2 regions of the Paenibacillus sp. KS-LC4 genome follow, and region 2 is predicted to be linked to the other one. Evidence: riboswitches for the same ligand, from Rfam matches in the RefSeq annotation. Region 2 holds a riboswitch; the other holds the start of a gene.
The links. A riboswitch is a leader RNA that binds a small molecule or an ion and turns the genes downstream of it on or off. The one in region 2 is predicted to bind FMN.
Positions count from the first base shown of each region.

Region 1: another riboswitch for FMN. It lies ahead of V5J77_RS07130 (DMT family transporter); the one in region 2 lies ahead of ribD (bifunctional diaminohydroxyphosphoribosylaminopyrimidine deaminase/5-amino-6-(5-phosphoribosylamino)uracil reductase RibD).

Region 1 is NZ_CP145905.1:1,647,792-1,655,937, forward strand. It holds gene V5J77_RS07115 (PLP-dependent transferase) at 1-952, shown strand, start outside; gene V5J77_RS07120 (aminotransferase class I/II-fold pyridoxal phosphate-dependent enzyme) at 957-2,129, shown strand; gene mqnC (cyclic dehypoxanthinyl futalosine synthase) at 2,324-3,460, shown strand; FMN riboswitch at 3,751-3,899, shown strand; gene V5J77_RS07130 (DMT family transporter) at 4,049-5,020, shown strand; gene V5J77_RS07135 (putative sporulation protein YtxC) at 5,125-6,066, shown strand; gene V5J77_RS07140 (response regulator transcription factor) at 6,235-6,918, shown strand; gene V5J77_RS07145 (ATP-binding protein) at 6,911-8,146, shown strand, end outside.
Region 2 is NZ_CP145905.1:3,697,180-3,705,325, reverse strand. It holds gene V5J77_RS15710 (spore germination protein) at 1-78, shown strand, start outside; gene lysA (diaminopimelate decarboxylase) at 195-1,526, shown strand; gene V5J77_RS15700 (peptidylprolyl isomerase) at 1,583-2,014, shown strand; FMN riboswitch at 2,209-2,418, shown strand; gene ribD (bifunctional diaminohydroxyphosphoribosylaminopyrimidine deaminase/5-amino-6-(5-phosphoribosylamino)uracil reductase RibD) at 2,574-3,680, shown strand; gene ribE (riboflavin synthase) at 3,696-4,385, shown strand; gene V5J77_RS15685 (bifunctional 3,4-dihydroxy-2-butanone-4-phosphate synthase/GTP cyclohydrolase II) at 4,439-5,689, shown strand; gene ribE (6,7-dimethyl-8-ribityllumazine synthase) at 5,731-6,201, shown strand; gene V5J77_RS15675 (segregation/condensation protein A) at 6,352-7,131, shown strand; gene scpB (SMC-Scp complex subunit ScpB) at 7,100-7,705, shown strand; gene V5J77_RS15665 (DUF2953 domain-containing protein) at 7,783-8,146, shown strand, end outside.

The sequences.
Region 1 (8,146 bases), 2.0 Mb from region 2:
CTGCAGCTCTGGCATGGCGGCTTTGCAAACGGTATTCGGCCTGTTTCATCAAGGCGACCATTTAATCGTATCGCTTGATCTGTACGGCGGCACTTACCGCCTGCTGGAGCGAATTATGTCGAGATATGGAGTTACAGCATCCTATGTCGATACGAACGACATTGATGCGATGATTGAGCTGTGTACCCCGAATACGAGGGCGGTACTAATTGAGACGCCAACCAATCCGTTAATGATGATTACCGACATTGAGCGTGTCGCTTCATGGGCGAAGTCCAAGGGCTTGCTGACGATTGTAGACAATACGCTGCTGACGCCGTTTTTCCAGCGTCCAATTGAGCTGGGCGCAGATGTCGTTGTCCACAGTGCGACCAAATATTTGGGCGGACACAACGATGTGCTCGCAGGCCTTATTGTGACGAAGGGACAAGAGCTGTCGCAGGAAATGGCGTTTTTGCATAATTCCATTGGAGCGGTGCTTGGGCCGCAGGATTCATGGCTGTTAATGCGCGGCATGAAAACATTGGCACTGCGGATGGAGCGCCATGAGTATAATGCAACTAAAATTGCGAATTACTTGCTTGAGCATCCTTCTATTGAAGAGGTGTATTATCCAGCCTTGCCGCATCATCCAGGGCATGAGGTGCAAAGCCGCCAATCGTCGGGCAATACAGGCATTTTCTCCTTCCGCGTAAAGGATGCCCGTTACATTGAACCGATTTTACGCCATATTCAATTGATTGCTTTTGCGGAAAGCTTGGGCGGTGTTGAGTCTTTGATGACCTATCCGGCCGTGCAGACGCATGCTGATATTCCAGAGGAAATCCGCCGTGCAGTCGGCGTCGATGATAAATTGCTGCGCTTCTCCGTTGGCATTGAGCATGCGGATGACCTGATTGCCGATTTGGAGCAGGCGCTTGCCGCGGCTAAGCAAGAGATCGGGGAGGTATAGCAGCATGAGCGACAGACATAACAAAGAGGAGTACGCCAAGCGTCATTTTGCAACGAAGCTGCTTCATTTCGAAGGATCATTTGATGAGCAGACGGGTGCGTCCAGCACGCCAATTTTTCAGGCGTCTACATTCCATCAAAGCGATTTGTCCCAAAATCCGCCTTACGATTACAGTCGCTCCGGCAATCCGACAAGGCAGGCGCTGGAGGACCAAATTGCGCTGCTGGAGGGCGGTACGCGAGGCTTTGCCTTTGCCTCCGGCATGGCGGCCATTTCAACGACGTTTCTGCTGCTGTCAGCGGGCGACCATGTTATTGTGACTGAGGATGTGTATGGAGGTACATATCGCCTGCTGACGACGGTGCTTAATCGTCTGGGTATGGAGACGACGTTCGTCGATATGACGGATTTTGAAGCCGTAAAAGCTGCCTATAAAGAGAATACGAAGGCGGTATTTATCGAGACGCCTTCCAACCCGACGCTAAAAATCACCAATATTTCGCAGGTGGCTTCGTGGGCGAAGGAGCATCATTTGCTGACGATTTTGGACAATACGTTTATGACGCCTTATTATCAACGCCCTCTTGAGCTAGGTGTAGATATTGTTGTGCACAGCGCGACCAAGTTTCTGAGCGGCCACAGCGACGTGCTTGCCGGTCTTGCTGTAACGGCGGATGAAGCGCTCGGACGCAGGCTGTATCAGCTGCAAAATGGCCTTGGCGCCGTGCTGAGCGCCCATGAATGCTGGCTGCTTATGCGCGGCATCAAGACGCTGCAAGCGCGTATGGAGCATAGCGAGCGCAGCGCGCGCAAGCTGGCGGATTGGCTGAATGAGCATCCGGAAGTGACGAAGGTTTATTATCCTGGCCTTGCGGATCATCCGGGTCGTGACGTGCATGAGCAGCAATGCTCCGCCTATGGCGCTGTCGTATCCTTCGATGTAGGCAGCGGCGAACGGGCGAAAGCGATGCTTGCCCGCGTGAAGCTCCCGCTTGTAGCGGTCAGCCTTGGCGGCGTAGAAAGCATTTTATCGTATCCAGCGATGATGTCTCACGCGGCAATGCCGAAGGAAGTACGACATGAACGCGGTATTACTGATGGCCTCGTACGCTATTCGGTAGGCCTTGAGCATATTGAAGATTTGCTAGCAGATTTGGATCAGGCTTTGCGCGGCTAACGGCTGCGTAAAGTGGAGGAAAAGACGGCTGTCATAACTGACAAGCCGTGTTTTTCCTTTTTTAAGGCTGTAAAGCCTGTAAACGAAAGATGACGAATATGAGCTTAGTATGATAAAATTAACTTATACTTAATTAGTTTGTGAAAAAAAGCGCAACATCAAAACTACAGCGATAGATAAGGAGGTCTTGCGTAATGGCAACGTTGGACCAGATATTGGATAAGGCCCTGCGGGGTGAGCGAATAAGCTTGGAAGAATGTATTATTATGTTCGAATCCGACGAGATTGAGAAAATGGGTAAGGTCGCGAATGAAATTATGCTGCGCAAGCATCCCGAGCCTATAACGACTTTCGTTGTAGGAAGAAACGTCAACTACACGAATGTGTGCGACGTTTATTGCAGATTTTGCGCCTTTTACCGTGCCCCAGGCTCCAAAGAGGGCTATGTGCTCGATAACGAGACGATTATGAACAAAATTCAAGAAACGATTGACGTGAACGGAACTGAAATTTTGATGCAGGGCGGGACGAATCCGGATCTGCCTTTTACCTATTACACGGACTTGCTGAAGGAAATCAAGCGGCGCTTCCCGGACATTACGATGCACTCCTTCTCGCCAGCGGAAATTCAGAAGATGAAGGAAGTTTCAAATGGTCTGTCGCTCGATGAGGTCGTTCGCCAGCTGCATGAAGCAGGTCTGGATTCGCTGCCAGGCGGCGGCGCGGAAATTCTCGATGATCGGACTCGCCGTAAAATCAGCCGCAAGAAGGGCTCTTATACGGACTGGATCGACGTTATGAAATCGGCTCATCGTCATGGCATGAATACGACAGCTACGATGGTATATGGCTTTGGAGAAACGATGGAGGAGCGTGCCTTGCACCTGCTGCGCATTCGTGACGTTCAGGACGAGTGCAAAGCGAATGGCTACGACTCTGAAGGGTTTACTGCTTTTATATCGTGGCCGTTCCAGCCGGATAATACGAGAATGCCGATGGAGAAGGCGAAGCCGGAGGAGTATTTGAAGGTAGTAGCGATTAGCCGAATTTTCCTTGATAACATTGATAATTTGCAATCTTCATGGGTAACGATGGGGCCTGAAATGGGCAAGCTTTCGCTATCCTATGGCTGCAACGATTTCGGCAGCACAATGATTGAAGAAAATGTGGTGTCCGCTGCGGGCACGACGCACAAGGTCAACATTGAGCTGATTTTGCAGCTCATTCGTGAATCGGGCAAGGTTCCGGCGCAGCGCAATACACGCTATGAAATTTTGCGGATGTACAACGATAGCGACAAGGCTGAGCAGGACTTTGTGATGCAAAATTAGCTTGTAGCCACTGGCTAATGCGGAACTATTTTTGATAATGAATAAGGAATAACGCTTATCTCTTATTTTATCCGTTAAAGGATAGGCAGGGATGAGCGTTATTTGTTATTGCTTCTAGTGCAGCATTTCACACTTTTGACACCTCGATGGGCTAGAGGTTTGATCGAGAAATAGATAAAATCCAAGAAAATAGATCGGAAAAATAAAATATTTTTGCCAACGGCCATTTTTCCACACAAATAGACTATTCAAACTGTAATCTTCTATGTTACAATACGACTTAATCGAATATGAATCTTCAGGGCAGGGTGCAATTCCCTACCGGCGGTAAGGATGCGTTCGGAGCATCCAGAGCCCGCGACTCCTCGCTGCTTGCAGCCGGGACTGATCTGGTGAGAATCCAGAGCCGACGGTATAGTCCGGACGGGAGAAGATCAGAACCAGCTTGTTAAATGATACTCATTTAACAGGTTTGTTGATGATGCCCTTGTCAGTTTGCTGACAGGGGCATTGTTTCTTTTTCATAGTAAAAGAAGGTTCAATTCAAAACTTTCTCAGGAGGTTTTTGAATTGCAAAACACACTAGAGCTGGCTGGCGAGAAAGCGGGCTGGCGAACATCACGCATTGCGGGCATTAATGGAATATGGTATGTGGCGCTTGGCGCGACTCTGTGGGGGCTTGACCCGCTGTTCCGTATTTTATTGCTCAAAAGCTTCACCTCGGCGCAAATTGTATTTATTGAGCATATTTTGCTCGCTTTTTACGCAATGCCTGTATTGTTTAAATTTCGCCGCACATTAGTCGGCAAGCTGTCGATTGGTGTTATTGGCGCGCTGCTATTTATTTCTTGGGGCGGCTCGGCAGTAGCTACCGTATTATTCACCGCTGCCTTTTCTCATGGCAGCGCCAATGCGGTGCTGCTGCTTCAGAAGCTTCAGCCATTATTTGCAGTATTGCTCGCCAGAGTTTTGCTGAAGGAAAAGCTGCCACAGAAGTTTTTCGTCTTTTTGCTGGCGGCGCTGGCGGGCACCTATTTGTTGACCTTTGGGTTTGGATCGCCGACTGTTGGCCTGCATGATCTTGCATTTCTTAGCTGCTTGTTCTCCATTATAGCGGCGGCATTATGGGGCGGCTCGACCGTTATGGGCAAATATTTGCTGCAAAAGAAATTATCCTTTTCTATCGTGACGTCCCTTAGGTTTTTGCTTGCTCTGCCGCTGCTCAGCGTCATATTACTTGCAAGCGGCGACGCATGGAGCCTGAACGCACAAGGCAGTCAGCTGTCGCTCATTGCCGTCAATTTATTGTTTCAAGCTTTTTTCCCAGGCTTAATCAGCATGCTGCTGTATTACAAAGGGCTTTCCTCAACTAAAGCTGTATACGCGACGCTTGCGGAGCTATCCTTCCCTGCCGTTGGCGTATTGATTAACTGGCTCGTATTTGGTCAGTCGCTCACGTTAGGACAGCTGAGCGGCTTCCTGCTTATTTGGCTGACGCTATGGCTCATGAGCCGAAGCAGCAATGAACAGGCGGCTCAGAAACCACAAGCTGCTGCATAAACTAAGGCTCATTTTCAGCCCCTTCATTCCCAATGTCTTCATCGTATATCGCTGCTGCATGCGCCATATACTGTATAAGGGGAATGAAAGGGGCTGGCTTGTTTATGGAACTGTTTACCGTTGCGCTGCCTTCCAAGCTACAATCAACAGCAGCTGGGTTAGCAGCCTTAATGACACAATATACGAATGAGGATTTACATATTGAAGCAGCATCCCAGAGTCAGTTGGTGCAGTTCGATTTGGAGTCCGACGGTACCATAATGTGCCAGTCGGCAACGCCTTATTTTCAACTGAATAAGCACGGAGAAATGCTGTACCGCAGTGCTGCGAAAGCGCTCGCGGAATATGTTGTAACTAATTTGGAATCTGAAATGCTCATCAGCATCATTAAGAAAAAATATCAGGGCGGCCATTCCAATGATGTTTCCATTATTAAAAAATATTGCAGCCAGCTCATGCAGGATACCGATCTGGATGGCTTGAACGCCAAGTTTCTGGATGCGGATAGAAGGCGGAGAAAGCACAAGGTAGCCGAGGAGATCGAGCTGTATTTGAATGAAAATACACGGCTTGACCTTGGCGGCATCGCCACCTTCAGGCTTCACGGGTATCGTCACGAACTAGGTGACATTGTGGAGTATGCTTTGGATGAATATGTGCTCGATAAGCAATATCAGGAGTTTATTTCGCTGCTAAAATATTTTGTTGGGCTGCAGCAATCAAAGGTCGCAATGGTTCATTTGGTTCACAAAGGCAACCACGATTTTATGCTGTATAATGACAAATTTCAATTGTTCGAGCCTAAGCCGCATTCCGACCGCTTGGTAGCCGAAATGCTGGAAACGGAAATGAATATTGAGGACATGGTTATCAGCTCGCTGATTGCCGCATCACCTAAGCAAATTGTCGTTCATACGCAGCATGTCGATATGCAGGTCATTCGGACGATTGAAACGATTTTTGACAACCGGGTGTCGGTTTGCAGTGATTGTATTCTGTGCTCCCACGCAATGGGGGAATGGAATGATGGCGTTACTCAGCCTTAAAACAAGTCAGTAGAATGGTTCCGCATGATGAATTCGCCAAAAAACTAGCAGCAGGCTCGCCGTTATTCGGCGAGTTTTTTTCTAATGAAAGAAATACATAAATAATACAAAATTGTGTATTACACTATGACATAGAACTGTACTTTAAATGGGGAAGAAGGAACACGCATGACGACTGTACTCGTAGTGGATGATGATCCGCATATCCGGCAGCTGCTCCGTTTGTTTTTGGAGGATGAAGGAATGGAAATTATAGAGCAAAGCAATGGCGTAGACGCTTGGGACTACTATAGCCATCATTCGGTTGATCTTATTATTCTCGATATTATGATGCCGCAGATGGACGGCTGGGAGCTGTGCAGAAGGGTTCGTGAAGCGGGGGACAAGCCGATATTGATGATTACCGCCAAAGGGGAGGCACCCGAGCGAATTAAAGGCTTTCGGCTGGGCACTGACGACTATATGGTAAAGCCTTTTGACCCGATGGAGCTGGTGATGCGAGTGAAGGCGCTGCTGAAGCGGTATCGCATCTCCATCTCGCAAATCGTTCGTTTAGGTCAAGTCACGCTTGATAAAACGAGCTATCAAATTCGCTATAAGGATACAGGTACAAGTGAATCCATACCGCTTAAGGAATTTGAGCTGCTGTTTTTGCTGGCGAGCTATCCGGGCAAGCTATTCAAGCGCGATTCATTAATTGAACAAATATGGGGCTATGATTACGAGGGTGATGAGCGGGCTGTGGATACGCATGTTAAGCGTCTGAGAGAGCGTTTTGCCGCATATGAGCAGGATTTCAAAATCGTGACGATCTGGGGGCTTGGCTACCGGCTGGAGGTATATCGTGATTAAATCGCTGTATGTCCGCTTTATTCTTATGTTTGTCGCATCGGTTATGGCTAGCGTCATTTTAAGCTTCTTTATGACCCATTTTTTGTTTAGTCATAAGCTTCGAAACTACGTTCAGGACAATTTAATTGTTAGCGGCAAAACGATAATTGAATCCTACAAGCTTTCGTACCCCAACAATTTGGATGCTTTAATGGAGGGCATAACCGCACTGCCGATTTTCACCTTTATCGTCTATGACGAACAAGGCAGACCGCTTCACGCAACCGACAGGATCGCCGGACATAAGCTGGATGTGGATGGGGAAGCTTTGCGCGGCGTGCTCAGCGGCGGCGTTTATCGGGGCGGGGCGGACAAAGATTATGACCGGCTCGTCGTCGGTCTTCCTTTTCAAATTGAAGGACAAGCATACGCCTTATTTATAAAGCCTGAAACGAATGGCGTTGCCAATCTCGCTTTCGGTTATTTCCGCATGCAGCTAATTCTCGTTCTATTCATTGGCACACTTCTCATCATTGTGACCTCCCGCTATATGGTGCGCCCCTTGAAGCATCTGACCATGGCTACTCGAAAAATGGCGAAAGGCGATTTCAGCATCAGGCTTGTTACGAAACGCAAGGATGAAATCGGTGAGCTGACGGCAAGCTTTAATCAGATGGCACGCGAGCTCGATTCGCTGGAGCGGGTGAGAAGGCAGTTTGTTTCGGACGTTTCACATGAAATCCAGTCTCCGATTACATCAATTAAAGGCTTCACAATGGCGCTTAAGCAGAAAAAGCTGGATGAGGAAAGCCGTCTTCGTCTGCTCACTATAATTGAGGAGGAGAGCGACCGCCTATCGCGGCTGACGCAGGATTTGCTTAAGCTCTCCTCGCTAGAGCATGATCAAATTCAACCCAATATGAGCGAATATCGCTTGGATGAGCAGCTTAAAGATGTCATGATTGCCAGCGAGCCGCTATGGTCTACCAAAAGCATCAAGCTCGAGCTGGATCTGGAGCCTGTCATAATTTGGGCAGATGAGGATAAGCTGAGCCAGCTTTGGACGAATCTGCTGAGCAATGCGATTAAGTTCACAGGGGCTGGTAGTGTCATTGCGATCAGCTTGACGGCAAGCCAGCATAGCGTGAGCGTGTCGGTTGCTGACAGCGGAGTGGGCATTCCGGAGGAGGAGCTTCAGCACATCTTCAAGCCCTTTTATAAAATAGATCAAGCCCGCGAGCGTGCGTTT
Region 2 (8,146 bases):
ACACCGGTGCTGCAAAACCGCAAGCGGCCCAATCTGCTGCGGCCCCAGCAGCTAGATAAAATGCCCGAAACGGAGTAAAGCCGTAAATAATGCAAATGACTTGTTAAATTATCCATTACGCTTGCGGGTAGATTGCGATATACTGTTGCTATTGGTGTAAATCGAATCTATTCACATATGGAGGAATAATAACAATGTACTTGCATGGAACGAGCAAAGTTAATGCTCAGGGGCATTTGGAAATCGGCGGCTGTGACGTAACGGAGCTGGCAAAAGAATATGGTACGCCGCTATATATTGTAGATGAGGCGCTTGTGCGTCAGCGTGCAAATGAATACGTGACCGCTTTTCAAAAATCCGGCCTGCAATTTCAAGTGGCCTACGCAAGCAAAGCATTCAGCACAATGGCAATGTGTGCGCTTGCCGAACAGGAAAACCTGTCGCTGGACGTCGTTTCCGACGGAGAGCTTCATACAGCGCTGAAAGCGGGCTTCCCAGCAGCGCGTATTCATTTCCACGGCAACAATAAATCGCCGGATGAAATTAATATGGCGCTTGATGCAGGCATCGGCTGCTTCGTAGTAGATAATTCTACTGAGCTTAAAGTGCTTAATGCGCTGGCGAAGGACAAAGGCTTGACGGTTAAAATTTTGCTGCGGATTACGCCGGGTGTTGAGGCGCATACGCATGACTATATTTCCACAGGGCAACAAGATTCCAAGTTCGGCTTCGACTTGACGAATGGCGCGGCTAAACTGGCGATTAAGGAAGCGATGGAGCTGTCCAATCTGGAAGTGCTTGGCGTTCATTCCCACATCGGCTCGCAAATTTTTGAAGTAGACGGCTTTAAGATGGCTGTTGAAAAAATGTCGGCGTTTGCCATTGAAATTCGCCAGGACCTTGGCTTGACGTTCAAGGTGATCAACCTTGGCGGCGGCTTCGGCATCCGTTATGTAGATGGAGATTCCCCGCTTCCAGTTGCTCAATACGTGGCAGCGATTACGGATACGCTCATTTCCAGCTTTACGGCAGCGGAATTCCCGCTTCCTGAAATTTGGGTTGAGCCGGGCCGCAGCATCGTTGGCGATGCAGGCACAACGCTTTATACAGTTGGAACGAGCAAGGAAATTCCAGGCGTACGCAAATATATTGCGGTTGATGGCGGCATGATGGATAACCCGCGCCCTGCGCTTTATCAATCTGTATATGAAGCGGTGCTTGCAAATCGTGCGAACGAGGCAAACGAAGAGACGGTTACCGTAGCGGGCAAAGCTTGCGAAAGCGGCGACAAGCTCATTATTGATCTGGAATTGCCTAAAGCAAACAGCGGCGATCTGCTTGCAGTATTTTGCACAGGCGCTTATAATTATTCGATGGCGAGCAACTATAACCGTTTCCGCCGTCCAGCTGTCGTATTTGTCAAAGATGGTCAGTCTGATCTTGTCGTTCAGCGTGAATCTTTGGACAATATTGTCGGCAATGACTTGCTTCCGGCAAGACTTCGCAAAACAGCCCTTGCGAAATAAGGGTTAAATTTGGTAACGTAGTCTTATTCGGATATAGAAAGGTAGATGTTTAATAGATGGCAAAACAAGCGAAAATTACAATGGCAAACGGAGCAGAGGTTATTATTGACCTTTTTGATCAAGATGCGCCTAACACAGTTGCAAACTTCGAGAAGCTTGCAAACGATGGTTTTTATAATGGTTTGACTTTCCACCGCGTAATTCCGGGCTTCGTTGCTCAAGGCGGTTGTCCTACTGGAAATGGTACAGGCGGTCCTGGTTACACCATTAATTGTGAAATCAACCCGAACAAGCATGAGCGCGGATCGCTTGCAATGGCACATGCTGGACGCAACACAGGTGGAAGCCAGTTCTATATCGGCTATGCGCCACAGCCGCATTTGGATGGCGGACACACGGTATTTGGCAAGGTAGCTAAAGGCATGGAGCATGTTGATACGTTCCGCCAAGGCGAAAAAATGGAAAAAGTTGAAGTCGTAACGGTTTAATCGTTGCGGGAGGGCCGTTTGTTTTTTCGATTCGTCGGAAAAATAAACGGTTTTTTTATAAAAAATACACCCTAACAGCTGCTAATTGAGAAGCAGAATCGAAAGCTCTTGCTTTTTCAATTTTGCGGTGGTAACATTTCTTCAGAGTTACATTTTAAAAGTAAGTGAACATTTTTAAAAAATATAATACAGTGGCTTTCCTTCGGGGTCGGGTGAAATTCCCAACCGGCGGTGATCAGGAGGCTGTCTAAGCGCTTGGAACGATGAAGCGACAGATGTGCTGCCTGTCAGTCCGTGACCCGTATACAATGATTTCAGAGCGTGTGAGCGCATGAGCTGTTGTATGCGGCTGACCTGGTGCAATTCCGGGACCGACAGTACAGTCTGGATGGGAGAAGGAGACACTTTCAAGGCGTGATTTCATGCTTATTTGCCTGCGCTTTTTTTTCGCTGGGTAATTAGGTCTGTTAAAAACGATTATTTGTGTACTTGAAAGCGGGTCTCTAAGATAAACTCTCATCTCCGTTGGCTATGTTGCTAATGGAGGTTTTTTGCGTTGATGGATATTTTGAATGACAGCTATTATATGAGCTTAGCGCTGGATATGGCAGAGAAGGCGGCTGGACAGACGGATATTAATCCAATCGTTGGCTGCGTCGTTGTAAAAGACGGCCGCATTATCGGCATTGGAACGCATCTCAAGCGGGGAACGGGGCACGCTGAGGTACATGCCTTGCAAATGGCGGGCGAAGAGGCGGAGGGCGCTACAGCCTACGTGACGCTTGAGCCTTGCAGTCATTTTGGCAAGACGCCGCCTTGCTGCGAGCGCCTTATTGATGCCAAGGTGGCAAGGGTAGTCGTAGCCACGACAGATCCGAATCCGCAGGTAGCCGGGCGGGGTCTTGAACGGCTGAAGGAATGCGGCATAGAGGTTGAGGTGGGGCTTCTAGGGGAACGCTCCAACCAAATGAATGAAAAGTTTAATAAATATATTACTACGAAGCTGCCGTTTGTCACCCTTAAGACAGCGAGTACACTCGATGGGAAAATCGCTTCCCGCACCGGCGACAGCAGATGGGTAACGGGCAGTGCTGCAAGGGAGCAGGTGCATACGCTGCGCCATCAGCATATGGGCATCATGGTCGGTATCGGCACAGTGCTAGCTGATGATCCGCAGCTCACAACAAGAGCGGACGTTCCAGCGCTGCATCCGGTGCGGATTGTCATCGACAGCAGTCTCAAGCTGCCGCTCACCGCGCGCGTAGTTACGGATCGGACGGCAAGAACGATTGTTATTGCAACTGAGCAGGCGGATGACGTCAAAGCGCAAGAGCTGCTGGCTGCTGGCGTCGAGCTCATTCGGGCAGGCACGGGAGAGCAGGTTGATTTGGCGGAGGCGATGAGAAAGCTTGGCGAGCTGGAAATAGGGTCAATTTTGCTGGAGGGCGGAGGCAAGCTCAATGGCGCCATGCTAACAGCAGGACTCATCGACAAAATCATGATTTATATGGCAACCAAAATCATTGGCGGAGCAGCGGCTCCCGGCACCTTTGATTTTGAAGGCTTTGAAAAAATGGCGCAGGCTATTGAGCTTGAGCGCACACAGGTCGAGCAAGCGGGAGCTGATATTTGCATAAGCGGCTACCCGGTCTACCGTCCTGTTTAGAGAGGAGGGTTAGCCGTGTTTACGGGTCTGATTGAAGAAGTCGGCAAGCTGAAGCGAGTGGTCCAGCAGGGCGAGGCTATGGTATTGACAATTGCCGCCTCCCGCGTGCTTGAGGGTGTGGCGCTGGGCGACAGCATAGCCGTAAACGGCGTGTGTCTGACGGTCATCTCCTTTACAGGGAGCACCTTTGACGCGGATGTGATGCCGGAGACATATCGGCGCTCTAATCTTCACCAGCTAAAGCCCGGTGAACAGGTCAACCTGGAGCGTGCGATGCTGGCTGGAGGGCGTTTTGGCGGCCATATGGTGCAAGGACATATTGACGGCACAGGTACGATCACAAAAAGGGCAACCGACGCCAATGCCGTTATATTCAGCATTAAGCTGAACGATGCGGCAACACTGAAATATGTCATTCCTAAAGGCTCCATCACAATTGACGGCATCAGCCTAACCGTTGTCGACACGAATGATGCTGGCTTCTCAGTGTCGGTCATTCCGCATACGCTTGGCGAAACGGCTTTGCTGGATAAGCGCATAGGCGATTCCGTAAATATCGAATGCGATATCATCGGCAAATATGTGGAGCATTTGCTGCATTTCAAGCCAGCTCGCGAGGCTTGCGCGACTTCCGGCAGTAAAGCTGGCAAGGCAGACGGAGCGAAGCTGAGCTATGCTTTTTTAAGTGAAAATGGATTTATGTAAATAAGAATAGATGTTTTTAGTTGAAGTGGTGAACGATCAGGGAGGGAAGCTTTATGGGACAGCAGGATCAGCCTTTGGAGAAATCATTGTTTAATACGATTGAGGAGGCACTGGAGGATTTGCTGCTTGGCAAGCCCGTTATCGTTGTAGATGATGAAGATCGTGAAAATGAAGGCGACCTCATTGCGCTGGCCTCAATGGCGACGCCTGAAGTGATCAATTTTATGATTACGAAGGCGCGCGGGCTAGTGTGCGTTCCGATTACCGCAGAGCGGGCGGAGCAGCTTGAGCTGCCGCCGATGGTAGCGCGCAATACAGATTTTCATGGCACGGCATTTACCGTTTCCGTTGACCATATTTCGACAACGACCGGCATCTCTGCGCATGAGCGCTCCGAGACGGTCAAGTCGCTCATTGACCCGAATACGAAGGCAACGGATTTCCGCAAGCCGGGTCACATTTTTCCGCTAATTGCGAAGGATGGCGGTGTGCTCAGACGGGCAGGCCATACAGAGGCGGGGATTGATCTGGCTCTTATGTGCGGTTCAGAGCCAGCAGCGGTCATTTGCGAAGTTATTAATGAAGATGGCACAATGGCAAGATTGCCGGATTTGGTTGAGTTTAAGCATGAGCATGATCTCAAGCTTATTACGATTCAAGAGCTGATTGTATACCGTAATGCGAAGGAAAAGCTCGTTGAGCGTGTCGTCGAGGTTAATATGCCAACGGATTTCGGTAATTTTAAAGCGATTGGTTTTACGAATGAGGTAGATGGCAAGGAGCATGTCGCTTTTGTAAAAGGCGAGATTGATCCAGAAATTCCGCTGCTAGTGCGCGTGCACTCGGAATGCTTGACGGGTGATGTATTCCATTCGCATCGCTGTGATTGCGGACCGCAGCTTGCGGCAGCGCTGATGCAGATTGAGGAGGCCGGCAATGGCGTACTGCTCTATATGCGCCAAGAAGGGCGCGGAATCGGCCTAATCAACAAGCTCAAGGCTTATGTGCTTCAGGAGCAGGGGCTCGATACGGTCGATGCTAATTTGCAGCTTGGGTTTGCGCCGGACTTGCGCGACTACGGCATTGGAGCACAAATTTTGCGCGATCTCGGCATTCGCAAAATGCGCCTGCTCACCAACAACCCGCGAAAAATTAAAGGGCTGGAAGGGTATGGGCTGGAAGTTACTGAGCGTGTGCCGATTCAAATGGAAGCGAATAAGGACAATGACCGTTATTTGCGGACCAAGCAAGCGAAGCTCGGCCATCTGTTTCATTTTACGGATCAAAATCAAGAACAACAATAATCGTACACTCATTATAAAAATGAATTGGGAGGAATTTAATTATGCCACATGTATACGAGGGACATTTAGTATCAGAAGGCTTGCGTTACGGAATCGTTGTTGGAAGGTTTAATGAATTTATTGCGAGCAAGCTGCTTAGCGGAGCGCTTGATGCGTTTAAACGCCACGGCGCATTGGATAACGAGGTTGAGGTGGCTTGGGTACCGGGAGCTTTTGAAATTCCACTTATCGCGCAAAAGATGGCAGAGAGCGGCAAATACGATGCGGTTATTACGCTGGGTGCCGTTATTCGGGGATCAACACCGCATTTTGACTACGTGTGCAACGAGGCGGCCAAAGGAGTGGCGGCTGTTGGCTTGAAGACGGGCGTACCGACGATTTTTGGCGTATTGACGGTTGATTCCATTGAGCAAGCGATTGAGCGCGCAGGAACAAAAGCTGGAAATAAAGGGTACGAAGCTGCTGCCAGTGCAATAGAGATGGCTAATTTGACAAAATTGCTGCATAATTAAGCTTAAGGCTTGCAGCTCGTGCGAAGGGCCTCTGACAAGAGGCTCTTCTATTTTTAGCGTAAAGGATAGATGCTGCTCTTTGGCAGCTGTTGTTTACGCTTGCGAGTAGCGCGGCGATTTTATCGGAAGATTAGTCGGGAGGAAATGGCAGTGTCAGTGCTTTACAAGCTGGAATCTTTCGAAGGACCTCTGGATTTGCTGCTGCATTTGATTGATAAAGCAGAAATTGATATTCATGAGGTATCAATCAACGAGATTACAGATCAGTATATGGACTATTTGAATGCAATGACGGAGATGGAGCTTGAGGTGACCAGTGAGTTTCTCGTGATGGCGGCTACGCTGCTAGCCATTAAGAGCAGGCAGCTGCTGCCGAAGCCGCCCGTGTTTGAGGAGGAATATGAGGACTGGCCAGATGATGGCCTTGACCCGCGCGATGAGCTCATTCAGAAGCTCGTTGAATATCGCAAATTCAAGCAAATTGCCGAGCAGCTGCGGGAGAAGGAAATGCAGCGGAGCCTCGTTTTTTCGCGTGAGCCGGAGGACATGACCCCCTTCTTGCAGGAGCAGGACATTAACCCGCTTGAGGGGCTGCATGTGTCTGATCTGGTGGCGGCTTTTCAGCGTGCGCTCAAAAAGGCGGCAAGGCGCCAATTTGTAGCGACCGTGCAGCGGGATGAAATATCCGTAAAGGATCGGATTCGCGACATTGTAGAGGTGCTGCGGCAGTTTGAGACGGTGCAGTTTTCAAAGCTGATTCGTGAAAATATGGACAGGCATGAAATCGTCGTTACGTTTTTGGCAATTTTGGAGTTGATGAAGATGAAGCATATTCGTTGTTTTCAGCATCAGCTGTTTGATGATATTGTAATTCATTGGAGAGGGGATGCGGAGGACAGTGGATTATCAGAAATTGAAGTCGATTATTGAGGGCCTGCTGTTCATGGCAGGCGATGAAGGGCTGACCAAGCGGCAAATTGCCGATATTATGCAGTTTGATGCCGAGCTTGCTGCCGATTTGGTATATGAGCTGCATCGGGATTTGGCCAGGGAGGAGCGAGGCGTTCAGGTGACGGAGGTTGCCGGTGCTTATCGGCTGACGACTCATCCTGATCATGCCGCTTATTTTGAGCGAATGGCCTACACGCCTACACGTTCGCAGCTGTCGCAAGCAGCGCTGGAGACATTATCTATCGTGGCTTACCGCCAGCCCATTACCCGTATTGATATTGAGGAAATTCGCGGTGTCAAAACCGATAGAGCGATTCAGTCGCTCGTCTCCAAAGATTTAATTGAAGAGGTTGGACGCGCGGAAGCGATTGGTCGTCCTATTTTGTATGGCACGACCAAAGCGTTTCTGGATTATTTTGGACTGCCAAGTATTAAAGCTTTGCCAGAGCCGAAGCATGTCGATGTGGAGGACGCCCTTGAAGAGCAGACACAAATGCTGTTTGAACGCATCGGCGAACGGCAAATGACGATTGACGAGATTCCGCCGAATTAATCAGGCTTGCAGAGAATGAGATTTGACCGCCGGGTCATACTATATTCAACCCATAATAGGAAAACGGAGGAAGCACGATGCCCGGAAACCTTTACGGCTTGATGACGGCGGCAGGTCTCTTTTTTTTGTTCTTATTGCTGCTTGCCCTTGCTTCGCCGGTGCGTGTATATGGAAAGCTTAGAAGGAAGGGCGAGCTTGACCATATTGATGTGCGAATTGTAGGGCTCTATGGACTGCTGCATTATAAGGTGAAGATCCCGCAATTGAAATTGCAGGGAGCTACAATCCGGCTGCATGAGCAAATTAGCACCAAGCAGGCAGGCGTGGAGCATTCCAAGGAGCAGCAGGGGAAAATTGACGCCGAAAATGTACAGCGATTTATTGAGAAAATGAAGCATGCGCTGGAGGTAACCGAAAATTTGCGAGGCTGGGTCAGGCAGC